Regions from separate parts of the Mycobacterium xenopi genome, predicted to be linked through region 2. Evidence: riboswitches for the same ligand, from Rfam matches in the RefSeq annotation. Region 2 holds a riboswitch; each other region holds the start of a gene.
The links. A riboswitch is a leader RNA that binds a small molecule or an ion and turns the genes downstream of it on or off. The one in region 2 is predicted to bind magnesium.
Positions count from the first base shown of each region.

Region 1: another riboswitch for magnesium. It lies ahead of MYXE_RS12535 (NRAMP family divalent metal transporter); the one in region 2 lies ahead of MYXE_RS13540 (Rv1535 family protein).
Region 3: another riboswitch for magnesium. It lies ahead of MYXE_RS11180 (stealth family protein); the one in region 2 lies ahead of MYXE_RS13540 (Rv1535 family protein).

Region 1 covers NZ_AP022314.1:2,676,661-2,681,258, forward strand. The annotation lists gene MYXE_RS12525 (PPE family protein) at 1-539, opposite strand, end outside; gene MYXE_RS12530 (PE family protein) at 555-854, opposite strand; M-box (ykoK) riboswitch at 1,148-1,321, opposite strand; M-box (ykoK) riboswitch at 1,600-1,773, shown strand; gene MYXE_RS12535 (NRAMP family divalent metal transporter) at 2,106-3,902, shown strand; gene MYXE_RS12540 (cation-translocating P-type ATPase) at 3,842-4,598, opposite strand, start outside.
Region 2 covers NZ_AP022314.1:2,912,544-2,917,141, forward strand. The annotation lists gene ileS (isoleucine--tRNA ligase) at 1-16, opposite strand, end outside; gene MYXE_RS13530 (amino acid-binding protein) at 239-613, opposite strand; gene MYXE_RS13535 (lipase family protein) at 724-1,488, shown strand; gene MYXE_RS13540 (Rv1535 family protein) at 1,634-1,882, opposite strand; M-box (ykoK) riboswitch at 2,161-2,331, opposite strand; gene MYXE_RS24545 (flavin-containing monooxygenase) at 2,444-3,325, opposite strand; gene MYXE_RS24550 (flavin-containing monooxygenase) at 3,228-3,884, opposite strand; gene MYXE_RS13550 (TetR/AcrR family transcriptional regulator) at 3,886-4,515, opposite strand; partial or broken gene MYXE_RS13555 (NAD(P)H-dependent flavin oxidoreductase) at 4,512-4,598, opposite strand, start outside.
Region 3 covers NZ_AP022314.1:2,399,161-2,403,758, forward strand. The annotation lists gene prcB (proteasome subunit beta) at 1-530, shown strand, start outside; gene prcA (proteasome subunit alpha) at 527-1,267, shown strand; gene MYXE_RS11175 (NADAR family protein) at 1,327-1,803, shown strand; M-box (ykoK) riboswitch at 1,916-2,089, shown strand; gene MYXE_RS11180 (stealth family protein) at 2,169-3,668, shown strand; gene MYXE_RS11185 (phosphodiesterase) at 3,713-4,598, opposite strand, start outside.

The DNA.
Region 1 (4,598 bases), 240 kb from region 2:
GGGTTGGTGTTCTGCGCAGGCACGCTAAACGGGGTCAACTGGGTGGCGGCCGCCGACGCGCCCGCATAGCCATACATCGCGGCCGCGTCCTGGGCCCACATCTCGGCGTAATGCGCCTCGGTGGCCGCGATCGCCGGAGTGTTTTGCCCCAGAAAATTGGTGGCCACCAGCGCGGCCAGCTGAGCCCGGTTGGCCGCGATCACCGGCGGAGGCACCGTGGCGGCAAACGCGGCCTCGTAGGCGCCCGCTGCCGCGGTGGCTTGCATCGCAGTCTGCTCGGCCTGCCCGGCAGTGGTGTCCATCCACGCCACATAAGGTGCGGCCGCGGCGGCCATCGATACCGACGCAGGACCCTGCCACCCGCCGCTGGTCAACGCCGAGATCACCGAGCCGTAAGAAGCTGCGGTTGAACGCAGTTCAGCTGCCAACGCGTTCCAGGCCGCGGCAGCGGCCAACATCGGACCGGCTCCGGGGCCGGAATACATTCTTGCCGAGTTGATTTCGGGCGGGAACAGACCGAAATCCATTGCCAAGGCCATCACAACACACCTCTTTCACCCCGTCGCGATGGTGTTGGCGGCCTCAGTCTCCGCGTACGAAGCGGCGCTGGCCCCCAAAACCCGCACAAAGAAGTCATGAACTGCTGCGGCCTGAGCGCTGACCGCCTGATACATCTGTGCATGCGCTGCGAATTGCGTTGCAGTCAGCGCTGATACCTCGTCTGCCGCGGCGGGAATCACACTGGTGGTGGGGACCGCGGCGGCCGCGTTCTGGGCAACCATCGTCGCGCCAATCCCTTGGAGGTCGCCGGCGGCGGTGGCCAGCAGTTCCGGCTGTGTGGTCACAAAAGACATGGGGATTCTCCTCACGCAGGCAAAACGGAACCCAAAGACGGTGGGCAGTCGTGTCAGAGCACGTCAACATCACGCACGCTCGCGGGCGAAGCGGTGCGTGTTAGGTGAAGCGGCGCAAGCCGATTCAGGCGGTACGAAGAATGCCGGGGTCGGATCCGAACGAAACGGTCACCGAACTCGGATATGGACTATCACTAGGACTCATTTCGCTCTCACCTCCTCACGGCCAGGGCACACGGGGGTGCCGTCACGTCGCACAATGGGGTGAGGCCGACCCGGCGAAAGTGCCGGGCGCGGCACCCCTCTCGTCAGAGCTTTGGCACTGCACGGCGTATCCGGCATTTTGTCCGGAAGCCACTTGGGCTCAACCCTTAAGCCGGGAGGAGCTGTCCTGACCCTGGGCGTCTTTCGACGTTCGGGGTCAGTGGCCTTTGTCCGTGCAGACGCCTCACCTAGCGAGGTGCTTGCACCGGCAATCGTGGCACTTAATGCGGCGCCAGTCAACCCGGACGCGGTTGAATGTTGCAATCTGACCGGACCGCCACCCTGAGCTGGGAGGCGGCGAGACTTCGAGGTCCGGCTTCTCGTGGTCCCGGCCTCAGGCGCCGACGTATCGACCCTGCGCTTAGCCCTGCTGCAGCGACCGAGCCGCGTCATCATTCCACGCACCTCGGCGGGCTGGCGCGCTACCGAATTTCGGCCGAACGCTTGACGAGCACTGGTTGAGAAGACCACCATGAACACGCAAGCACCTCGCTAGGTGAGGCGTCTGCACGGACAAAGGCCACTGACCCCGAACGTCGAAAGACGCCCAGGGTCAGGACAGCTCCTCCCGGCTTAAGGGTTGAGCCCAAGTGGCTTCCGGACAAAATGCCGGATACGCCGTGCAGTGCCAAAGCCCTGTCGAGAGGGGTGCCACGTCCGGCGTGTGTTCGCCGGGCGCTCGATTCCCCTGCGGTGCTGCGATCGGGTGACACCCGCGCGTGTCTCGGCCGTAAGGAGGTGAGGACGCAAATGAATCCAAGCGATAGCCCGTATCGGTATTCGGCGTCTGTTTCACCCAGATCCGGCCGCGGCAGTTCCGCTATTGCCTGAGCCTGGCATTCGCTGACGCTGAATTCGACCATGCCGACCGCTTTGCGGTGCGGGATAGCCCGCTGCGACTGCGAGCAGGCCATCGTTTTACCGAAATGCGTTGAGTTGTCTTGTCTTCCACAACGCCCCTGTTCTCGAACATATTGCGAGGAGCCGATGACTTCCCTGTCCACTGAGGTACACGGACGTGTCGACAGACCGCCAGCCGCCGATGCCGCGATAGTCCAGACCGCATCTGACGGAACGCCGCGGGCAATCGCCGACGCGGCCAGGCCCGCCGTGGTGGATGCAGCCCACGTTGGTGACATCGTCGGCGCCTTTGGCCGTATTCGCCGGGACGCCACGGGAATGGGCCGCAGCCGCTGGCAACGACTGCGGGCGCTGCTTGTCATCATCGGCCCGGGACTGATTGTGATGGTTGGTGACAACGATGCCGGCGGCGTCGCCACCTACGCCCAGGCCGGGCAGAACTACGGCATGAACCTGTTGTGGACGCTGGTGTTGATGATCCCTGTGCTCTACGTGAACCAGGAAATGGTTCTGCGACTGGGAGCGGTTACCCGAGTTGGACACGCACGATTGATTTTTGCGCGCTTCGGCAAGTTCTGGGGCGCTTTCAGTGTCGGAGACTTACTCATTCTCAATGCGTTAACGATTGTCACCGAATTCATCGGAGTGTCGTTGGCGCTCGGATACCTAGGTTGCCCCAAGACGATCGCGATACCGGCGGCCGCGGTGCTGCTCTTCGGAGTGGTGGCTGGTGGTTCGTTCCGTCGTTGGGAGCAGCTGATGTTCGTGTTGATCGCGGCCAACGTTGTGATCATCCCGATGGCGTTGTTGGTGCATCCCAGCTTCGGTACCAGTGCCCGCGGCCTGATTCCCTCCCTGCCCGGCGAGCCCGACTCCATCGTGCTGATGCTGATCATGGCAATTGTCGGCACCACCGTGGCGCCGTGGCAGTTGTTTTTCCAGCAGTCCAACATCGTCGACAAGCGCATCACACCGCGCTGGATTCGTTACGGCAGAGCTGATCTGATCATCGGGATAGTCGGTGTGATCGGCGGTGCGGTGGGGCTGATGACAGCCGCCGCGTTCGGACTCGGTGGCACCCCAGCCGAAGGTAAGTTCACCGACGCCGGCGATGTCGCGTTTCATCTGTCCGACCACGTCGGGCACACCGTTGGCGTCCTGTTTGCAATCGTGTTGCTAGATGCATCGCTGATCGGCGCCAACGTGGTTGCGTTATCAACTACTTACGCGCTGGGCGATGCCCTGGGCAAGCCACATTCGTTGCACTGGAAGGTCACCGAGGCGCCGCTGTTTTACGGAATCTATGCCGCGTTGCTAGCGGTGTCCGCCGCGGTCGCGTTCAGCCCCGATCACGTCCTAGGCATCATCACTCAGGGGGTCCAAGCCCTCGCCGGGGTCCTGCTGCCGTCGGCCACCGTATTTCTGGTGCTGCTATGCAATGACCGCCCGGTGATGGGCCCGTGGGTGAACACATTCCGTCAGAACGCTATCGCATGGATGATCGTCTGGTCATTGATAGTGCTGTCGCTGATGCTGACGGCGGTGACGTTCTTCCCCAACCTGTCCACACCCACGCTGGTAAGCGGTTTGGTCATTGGTGCTGTGATAGGCATATTCGGCGCGGCGATTGTGTTCGCGGTCGGTTGGTATGCGGATCGCCGCGAGTTGGAAGACACTGTGCCGTTGGGCGCGCTGAGTCTCGACGAGTTGGAGGAGCTCGACGAGCTGTCGAAATTGACCGGCCGTGAACGTAAGGCGTTGCGCGACAAGATTCGCGCAAGCTGGACGACGCCGAGCTTGGCAACTCTGCCCAGACCGGTGATGTCGCCGGTGCGTCGTGCCGGGCTGTTCACGTTGCGCGGCTACCTTCTGCTTGCCGGCGTGCTGGTCGTCGTGAAGGTTCTCGAGGCTGGCCTAACCTGACGGTCGGCGCAGTCGAAATCCTCTGTCCGCCGGCCGTGATCACGTGACTGGTGGTCAGGCCACGAGTCGATCGCCGGTGGCTGCGAGTCCCGCCGACCAGCCGCCAGCCGAGTCACCGCAGCCATCGCGACGGTCGCGATGACAGCCGGCCCCAAACCTTGCGCCCAGCCGAGCGGACCCACGGGCGTGCAGCCGAGCAGCTGGCTGACCCCGGGAAGGCTGACCATCGCGATGAATGCGGCGAGCGAGCCGGTGGCGGTGAGCAGCACCAGCGGGGCGTGCGACTCCACCAGCGTCTGGCCAAGCTGCGTGGCCACCAACGCGATCAGCGCGACGGTGGAAGCGCGTTGCCGACGGCCGGTGAGCGCGGCCATCGCCCACGCGGCCGCCGCAGCCGTTGCGGTGGTCCCTCCGCGAATGCCGACGGCACGCCACAATGTCCGTTCGTCGGGGCCGCGGCCGGCGCGACGCACTGGCCCGCTGGGTATGCTGACGGCGAGAGCGGCGGCGGGTAAAGCGTCGGTGAAGACGTTCATGAGCAGCAACTGACGGGCGTTCAGCGGCGAGTTGCCGGTGAGCGCACTGCCGATGATCGCGAAGATCACCTGGCTGGCGTTGCCGCCGAGCAGCACCGAGACTGCCGCTTGCACCCGCCGCCACAACCGGCGTCCTTCCTCGACCGCGTGCAGCAGCGAT
Region 2 (4,598 bases):
TCGTCTCCTGTGCCATTGTCAGGCCCGGGGACGACGCCGCGCCGATGCGCGAGCGCCGCGGTACCACCCCGCTTGCCGCGCCTGGGCGCGACCACTCGTTGGCGGCTATGACGGGCCTACCCGTTCGGTTCTACTGGGGCCCGCACGCCGGCTGGGCCTGTTCTTCCGAAGGCTCCCCGGTGATGGCCGGATCGACGCCGATGCTCAAAATTCTAGGGGTTCGCCGAATCGCGGCAAATCAGCCCAGGGCCGCCTTCGCGTCGGCGAGGTTATCCGCGCCCAACACGAGACGGGTGTGGGTGGCCAGGTAAGCGGTCTCCAAGTTGACCTTTGCGTCGCCGAGCTTGTGGACCACCTCGGCGAGGGCGCCTGGCCGGTCTTCGATGTCGAGGACGATGACTTCCTGCTCTTCGACGATCTTGATTCCGGCCCCCTGTAGCGCTTCGAAGGCCGGTGTGGCGTCGTGAACCAGGATGTGCACTTCGGACTGGCCGCCACCGCTGCTGAGCGCACACAGCCCGGCGATGTTGACGCCCGCTTTGCCGAGCACGTCGCCGACCCTGGCCAGCTCCCCCGGCTCGTCGTCAAGATAGAGCGTCAGATCGGTCGCCATGACCCGCTCCCTTCGTGCCGCGCCCAGCATGTCAACGCTACTGCGCAGAGCCATCGTTGTTGCCGCGATTTCCCGGGCCGCGCCGGCGCTGCGTTCCTAGACTGCGGCGTGTGGCCTTCGACGCGTTGTTCGCTCGCGACGTGGCCCTGCCGTTGGCGGCGGCCGCCTACAGCGTGCTCAGCGGTAGTCCCGCGGTCTTGCCGACTGGATTCGTGAAAACCGCATTGATCCGCGCCGACGGCGCTGCGCTGACCGCGATGACCGATCCGCACCCCGCGGTGACCGCGATGACCAAGGACACCGACCTCTTCGGCCTGTTGGGTCATAACCCGGCCAGCCGCACCGCGTTCGTGTCGTTTCGCGGCAGCGCGGATCTGGCGGATTGGCTGGCTGACATCGATGCCCTTCCCCAGCCCTACCTCCCGATCGCGGGATTCGGGCACGTCCATGCCGGCTTCCAGCAGGTCTATGAGTTGGTCCGCGAAAGCGTCGCCGCCAACCTGGCTGCGGCCACTGCTGGGACCGACCAGATTCTGGTCACTGGGCACAGTCTGGGCGCCGCGCTGGCTGTGCTGGCCGCGCCGGACATCTGCCGCAACATGCCGCCGAACACCATCGAGCCGCGACTCGTCACCTTCGCCGGCCCGCGGGTCGGGTTGAGCGACTTCGCGGCCGCGTTCAACGCTGCGATCGAAAGTTGTTATCGGGTGGTGAATTTCCTCGACATCGTGCCGCACGTGCCGCCGTCACCGTACGTGCATGTCGGGGTGGAGATCGACGTCGACAGCGGCGGGGCGATCGACGTCGCCTGGCGCCACAGTTTGACGGCCTACCGGGACGGGTTGACCGCACTCATCGCCGCGGCATCTGCCTAGGACGCGACGCACCGATCATGGAGGCAACCAATGATGACCGGCGCGCCGCGTCCCGCGAATACGCAAGTTGCCAGGCCGCCCGACAAACAGTCAGCGACCTGGCAACTAGAGGCTTGGGTGAGAGGATTGCTCGGCAGTCATCGGACTACGCCCCGACCTCGAGCACCCCAACCCGCCACAGCGCTGCGTATAGGTGACGCAGCGGAATGCTCAACAGACGAGCAGCCCCGGTGACCAACGGGTCGCCGCCACCGAAGGGGTCGGAGTCGATGCGCCGCGACGCCTTCTTCGGCGCGGCTTCCTTCGGCGCGGGGGCCACGGTCAGCTTGGGAGCTGCCGTCAGCCGGGGGGCGGGTGCTGTCGTCACCACCTCGTCGTACAGAACAGCGGTCATGGTTGCCTCCTAGGCGGAAATCAAGCGGTCATATTTGGACTCGCTGTTCCGTCCCGCGGTTCCGAGCAGGTCTCTGCTCTGGGGCAACGCGCGCGTCGAGCCGATTCAGCCGGAGGCGGCGTGCCGGGGACCGGATCGGGACGAAACAGGACCCCTATATCGGTCCGGACTCTCACTGGAACTCATTCGTCCCTCACCTCCTCACGGCGACGCCAGGTGCGGATCACCCGCACGATCCACGTGCACTGCAGGAGTACAGAACCCGACGAACGTCGGAGACCGCACCCCTCTCGCTAGAGCTTCGGCACCACACGGCGTGTCCGGTAGGACCGGAAGCCACTTGGGCTCAACCCTTAAGCCGGGAGGAGCTGTCCTGACCCGGGGCGTCTCTCGACGTTCAGGGTCAGTGGCCTATATCCGTGTAGCCGCCTCACCTAACGAGGTGCTTGCCCTTCCGATGATGCACCAACAACTTGAGCGGGTCAATTTAATCCCGGCCATCGTGTCGGTGAATTGACGGTATCTTTTCGGACACGCCACTTCCCCAGCGCTGATGCGCTGCTACACGAGGTCGTAGTCGGCCAGCTCAGGGCGTGCCATGACCTCGCGGAACCGCGTGAAGCTCCACGGCCACACGGCCGGCAACCCGCGGTCATCGAGATACCAACTTCGGCAGCCGGTCACCCAGACCGTCTTCGCCGACGCCCTGGCCCTCGCGTCCTCGAAGCGTGCGGTGGCCTCGGTACTGGCGCTGATCGTGCGGTAGCGGCCGTCGCCCAGTGCCTCGATGAGCTGCATGAGGTAGGCGAATTGCGCCTCGGCCACATCGATCAGCGAGAAGTTACCGACCGGCCCGTTGGGACCGTTGAGCATGAATAAATTGGGAAAGTTCGGTACCGACACCGACAGGTAGGCGAACGGACGCTGCGCCCACACGTCGTCGAGGCGCACCCCGTCGCGGCCGACCACCTGGATCGGCCGCAGAAAGCGGTCCACCCGAAACCCCGTAGCCAGCACCAACACATCCAGCCGGTGCAGCTCGCCGTCGACGGTGCGGACTCCCTCGGGCTCCACGCGGGCGATCGGCTCGGTGACCAGGCGGGCGTTGGGCCGCTGGATGGCGTCGTAGAAGTTGGGCGAGATGATCAACCGTTTACACCCGGCCCGGTAGTCGGGCCGCAGCTTCTCTCGCAGCACAGGGTCGGCGACGTTGTCCTCGAGGTTGGCGCGGGCGGCCTGCTGCAGCTGCTTCAGCTGCGGCGAGTCGGCGTCGACGACCGCGTTGGCGAAGCTTTGGACGAACCCACTGTTCAGCTCGTCGCGCAGCGCGGTCAACACCGACGGATCAGCGCGGTATCGGGTCCGGTCCGCCTCGTCGATCGGCGGGTTTTGCACCGGCAGGATCCATTGCGGGGTGCGCTGGAACAGGCGCAGCCCTGCCACGGTGTTCGGTCACGGCGCCGACGATCTGCACCGCCGAGGAGCCGGTGCCGATCACGCCGAGCCGTGTGTCGCCAAGCGAGACGCTGTGGTCCCAGCGAGAGCTGTGGAAAACCCTGCCGGCAAACCGGTCCAGCCCGTCGATGTCGGGATAGCGCGGGTGATGCAGCACGCCCGTAGCAGCGATGACGACGTCGGCTACGTCGGGTTCTCCGGTGGAAGTTGTTATTCGCCAACGGTTTTCGATGTAGTCCAGGCGACGTACTTCGCGGCCGTAGCGGATCAGCTTGTCGACGCCGTGGCGGTGCGCGACGCTGTCGAAGTAGGCGAGGATCTCCGGGCCGGGCGCGAACGTGTGGCTCCAGTCCGGGTTGGGCGCAAACGTGTAGGTATAGAGGTGTGACGGCACATCACAGGCGATTCCCGGGTAGGTGTTTTCTCGCCAGGTGCCGCCGAGCCGATCGGCTTTCTCGTACACCGTGACATCGGCAAAGCCGGCCTCGCGCAGTTTGATCGCGGCCAGTATTCCCGCCATCCCTGCCCCGACGATGACGAAGCGCACGTCACCCCCTGCGAGGTCGCAACCCGTCGAGGACCAGCGACACCACGAAGTCGGCGACCTCGGCGGCCGTGACGCCGTCGTCGGTGGAAAGCCGCCGGTGCGCCAGTTGGCCGATCAGCGCAGCCAGGGTGTAGGCCACCATCCGCGGCGGCGCCGCCACCACCTCGCCGCGTTGTTGCGCGACGACGATGAACGTTTCGATGTCGTCGATGAACCGTTCATAGATGCCACCGAGGTGCTTTTCGAATCGGTCGCCGAGGGCATAGGCGTCGCGGAACAACAATTTGACGGTGGCTTTGTCGGTTTCGAAGAACTCGAAGGTGGCCTGCACGGCTGCACGAAACGACGCCTCGACGCCGTCACCGCCCGGCGCTTCGACCGCGGCAGCGAGGTGGCTGCGCAAGGCCTGCTCTTCGACGGCCATCAACGCGTGGAACAGGTCTTCTTTGGAGTCGAAATACCAATAGACCGACCCGTAGGCTAGCCCGGCCTGTTTCGCGACGTCGGCGATGGTGGCAGCGTGAAAACCCTTGCGCGCAAACACTTTTTTGGCTGCAGCCATGATCTGGTCACGGCGCGCGGACTTGTCCTCGTCGCTGACCGCGCGACGGCGCCGGGTCGGCGCGCTCACCGCTCGACCAGCCGCTCGAGGCGCTCGACGGCGTCGATGAACTCCGAGACCATGTCCAGCACCACCGACCGCGCCGGCTGCAC
Region 3 (4,598 bases), 510 kb from region 2:
TCGAACACTACGAAAAGCTTGAGGGTGTGCCGCTCACGTTCGCCGGCAAGGTCAACCGGCTGGCGATCATGGTGCGCAACAACCTCGGGGCCGCTATGCAGGGGCTCGTCGCGCTGCCCTTGCTGGCCGGTCTCGACATCGACGACCCAGATCCGCAGAAAGCTGGCCGCATCGTGTCGTTCGACGCCGCCGGGGGCTGGAACTTCGAGGAAGAGGGCTACCAAGCGGTCGGCTCGGGGGCGATCTTCGCCAAGTCGTCGATCAAGAAGCTCTACTCCCAGGTGACCGATGCCGATTCGGCGCTGCGGGTGGCGGTGGAAGCCCTCTACGACGCCGCCGATGACGACTCGGCCACAGGGGGACCGGATCTGGTTCGCGGTATCTACCCGACCGCAGTCACCATCGGCGCCGAAGGCGCGGTCGAGGTGCCCGAGCAGCGCATTGCTGAGCTAGCCCGAGAGGTCATCGAAAGTCGTTCGCGTGCTGACACTTTCGGGCCAGATGCAGAGGCGCCACGGAGCGAGAAGTGAGCTTCCCCTATTTCATCTCACCCGAGCAGGCGATGCGCGAGCGCAGCGAGCTCGCCCGCAAGGGCATTGCGCGCGGCCGCAGCGTGGTGGCGCTGGCCTACGCCGGGGGTGTGCTGTTCGTCGCCGAGAACCCGTCACGATCCCTACAGAAGATCAGCGAGCTCTACGACCGGGTGGGCTTCGCGGCTGCCGGCAAGTTCAACGAGTTCGACAACCTGCGCCGCGGCGGCATCCAGTTCGCTGATACCCGCGGGTATGCCTACGACCGACGCGACGTCACCGGCCGGCAGCTGGCCAACGTCTACGCGCAGACCCTGGGCACCATCTTCACCGAGCAGGCCAAGCCCTACGAGGTCGAACTGTGTGTCGCCGAGGTGGCGCACTACGGCGAGACCAAACCCCCTGAGATGTACCGGATCACCTATGACGGGTCGATCAACGACGAGCCGCATTATGTGGTCATGGGTGGCACCACCGAGCCGATCGTCAACGCGCTGAAGGAGTCCTACACCGAAAACGCCGACCTGAGCACCGCGGTGCGCATCGCTGTCGAGGCGCTGCGGGCGGGAAGTGGCAATGGCGCCGCCGATCAGCCAGCCCTCGGCGTGTCCACCCTCGAGGTGGCGATTCTCGACCAGAACCGGCCGCGGCGGGCCTTTCGGCGGATCACCGGTGCCGCGCTGGAGGCGCTGCTGCCCAAAGCCGAGGGCTCGGCTGGTGGCAAGTCGTCGAAATAGGACGGCCACCACGTAGCTTGGCCGACAGGACCCGATGGCACGCCGCGGAGGTCGCACCAGTGAGCGAGCTGCATATCCCGGTGATCGACACCTTCGCGGGGGAGTATCTGTTCTTGTCGAATTTCGCGCCCGCACCCACACCGCATCGCGGTTGGCTTTACCCGACCAGCGAGCACGCCTTCGCGGCCGCGAAGACACGTGACCCGGCTGCGGTGGCCGCTATCCGCAACACCGACGATCCGGCCCGCGCCAAGCAGATCGGCCGTGCCGCGCCCCTAGTCGAGGGCTGGGAAGCCGGCGGCAAATTCGCGGCGATGGAAGAGGTGGTCACCGCGAAGTTCGACAACAATCCCGACCTGGCGCGCCGGCTGCTGGAGACCCATGGCGTTCTGCTGGTGGAAGGAAACACCTGGCATGACCAGGTCTGGGGATCGTGCCGGTGTGAGGAGCACTGCAACATTCCCGGCGGTAACGCCCTCGGTGTGATCTTGATGGCAGTGCGGCTGCGATTGGCGGCGCAGCGCACCCGGGTTTGAATGCCCCGTGGGCAAGCCAGGGGCTCGCCGGGCGCGGGACGTGAACGACATCAACGGCTTTGGCCGTGCCGGAGCCCGTGTTGCCGAGAGTTCAAATCGGTGCTACCTTGCGGGAGCACCTCGTTAGGCGAGGCTTCTGGACGAACATAGGCCACTGATCTGACGACGTCGAGAGACGCCCAAGATCAGGACAGATCTCCCCGGCTTAAGGGGTGGTCCCAAGTGGCTTTCCCGGCGCTGCGGGGATACGTCGGCCAGTGCCAAAGCTCAACGTGTGAGGGCGATGTCGCCGCTCGGCCGCGTCTGCGGTGTCCCTCTGTGTGCACGTAATTGACCGACATCGAGTACGGAAGGCAGGTGTTCCCATGACCAGCATGATCGACCTCCGCGTCGCCGCTTCGGGCGATGGGTTGCGCCTGACCCCGTACGAGGCGATGCGGCAGGACCTGTTGTTCATCCGCGGCGAGCTGGAGCGAGCGGGTATTCCGTTCTTGCTCATCCGCGGTGCCGACGGGCGCCCGGCACTCGTCGTTGACATTGCCCTGCGCGCCCGGGTCGCTGACGCGTTGATGGCGGCCTGCCTGGACGCGCCCCTGCGCGCGAAGATCCTCGACGGAACCGGGCGCCGCTCGGTGTATCTCGGCGACGGATTGCTCTCGGTGGACCCGGACCCGCGGCTGCTGCGCGTGTTCCGTCGGCGCGAATGCCCGCGCTCCGGCATGCGTTACGGCGCCTCCGCCGGGGTGGAGTTGCAGTTCTGGATGTTCGACGGGCAGCAGGCCATCTGCCCGGTCGAAAATTCGCTGACCCGCAAGACGTTGGCGCTCAACGAGGTTGTGTACACAGAAGTCGAATTGCATGGCCGCACCTGGCCGACGATCGCCGGGATGTTCACCCCGCACGCGGGCGACATCACGTTCGACATCGACATGGTTTTCTCCTGGGTGGACGGCAACGACCCAGAGTTCCGTGCACGCCGCGCAGCGGCGATGACGAATTATGTTGTCGGTGAAGGCGATGACGCCGACGCGCGGATCCGCCAGGTCGACGAGTTGAAGTATGCGCTGCGCTCGGTGCATGCTTTCGCGCCGTGGGTGCGCCGGATTTTCATCGCGACCGACTCGCCGGTGCCCGAGTGGCTCGCGCCGCACCCGAAGATCACCATTGTGCGCGCCGCAGAACACTTCACCGACCCTTCTGTGCTGCCGGTGTACAACAGCCACGCGGTGGAGACTCAACTGCATCACATTCCGGGTCTGGCCGAGCATTTCCTGTACTCCAACGACGACATGTTCTTCGGCCGAGCGGTTTCGCCGGCGACGTTCTTCTCCCCGGGTGGCGTCACCAAATTCATCGAAGCGCCCACCCGGATTGGACTCGGTAGCAACCACCCCGAGCGCAGCGGCTACGAGAACGCGGCACGGGTGAACCGCCAGCTGCTGTGGGAGAAGTTCGGCAAGATCATCACCCGCCACCTCGAGCACACCGCCGTCCCGTTGCGCAAGAGCGTCCTGTTTGAACTCGAGCGCGAGTTTGCGGCCGACTTCGCCCGCACCCAGGCAAGCCGCTTCCGGTCCAGCACTGACATCTCGGTGACCAATTCGCTGTACCACTACTACGCGTTGATGACCGGGCGCGCGGTGCAAAACGAGGCAGCGAAGGTACTCTACGTCGACACCACGTTGCGCTCGGGGCTGGCGAAACTGCCGAAGCTGTTGAAGAAGCGCAAGTTTGACTTCTTCTGTCTCAACGACGGCAGCTTCCCCGAGGTCAGCGCCCAAGAGCGGGCACAGGTCGTTGGCGAGTTCCTCGAAAGGTACTTCCCGGTGCCGGCGCCGTGGGAACGAGCGGCAGCCGACGAGTAAGACCTCCCAGCGGGCGGGCGCGCTGGACCCCGCCCGCTGGGAAATCACTCGTGACGCGCCAATTGCGGTGCGATGCGTGGTATTCGGGTGGCCGGCAAGATGCTCACTTGAGCGTCGGCGAGTTCACGCCGCACGGCGTCCGGAGAAACAAACCGTCCCACTGTTGCTCCGGCTACCAGGGGAATGACGGTGTGCACCACAGTATCTGGGTAACAGTGCACTAGGTTGAACGCCTGCGCACCGTCGCGGCCACGGGTTCCAGGCGTCAGCAGATCTTGGGTGTAACAGCTCGCCGAGGCCACCGACACCGGGATACCGGCGAAAGTGGCTGTGGTGGAATAGTGCAGGTGGCCGGCGAGGATGCTGCGCACATCGCTGCCGCGGAGAACGTCGGCCAGCGCGGCTTGATCGCGCAGCTCCACCATGACGGCCAGATCCTGCACGCACGGAACCGGGGGATGGTGCATCGCAAGCATGGTGCCGAAGGGAGCGGGTTCGGCCAGTTGGTCGGCCAGCCACTGCAACTGATCAGCCGCGACCTGTCCGTGGTGATGGCCTGGAACCGAAGTGTCCAACACGATCACGCGCAAGCCTGCTATGTCGTACACCCGGTCCATCGGCGCCATGGTGGGGGTTTCGCGAAGCAGATGTTCGCGCAGCGACGCCCGGTTGTCGTGATTGCCCATCACCCAAATGACCTGGGCGCCAAGACGATCGGCTAATGGCTCGACGAGTTCCCGTAACTTTCGGTAGGCACCGGGTTGGCCGGTGTCGGCGAGATCGCCGGTGAAGATCAGAGCGTCCGGTCGCGTTTGGGAGGCCTCGAGGCGCAACAGCAACTCGGATAATCGAGCGTCTGCGTCGACGTCCCCGTACAGGTCACCGTCGCCGGCTACTAAGTGGGTGTCGCTGATATGTGCAATGACGTGA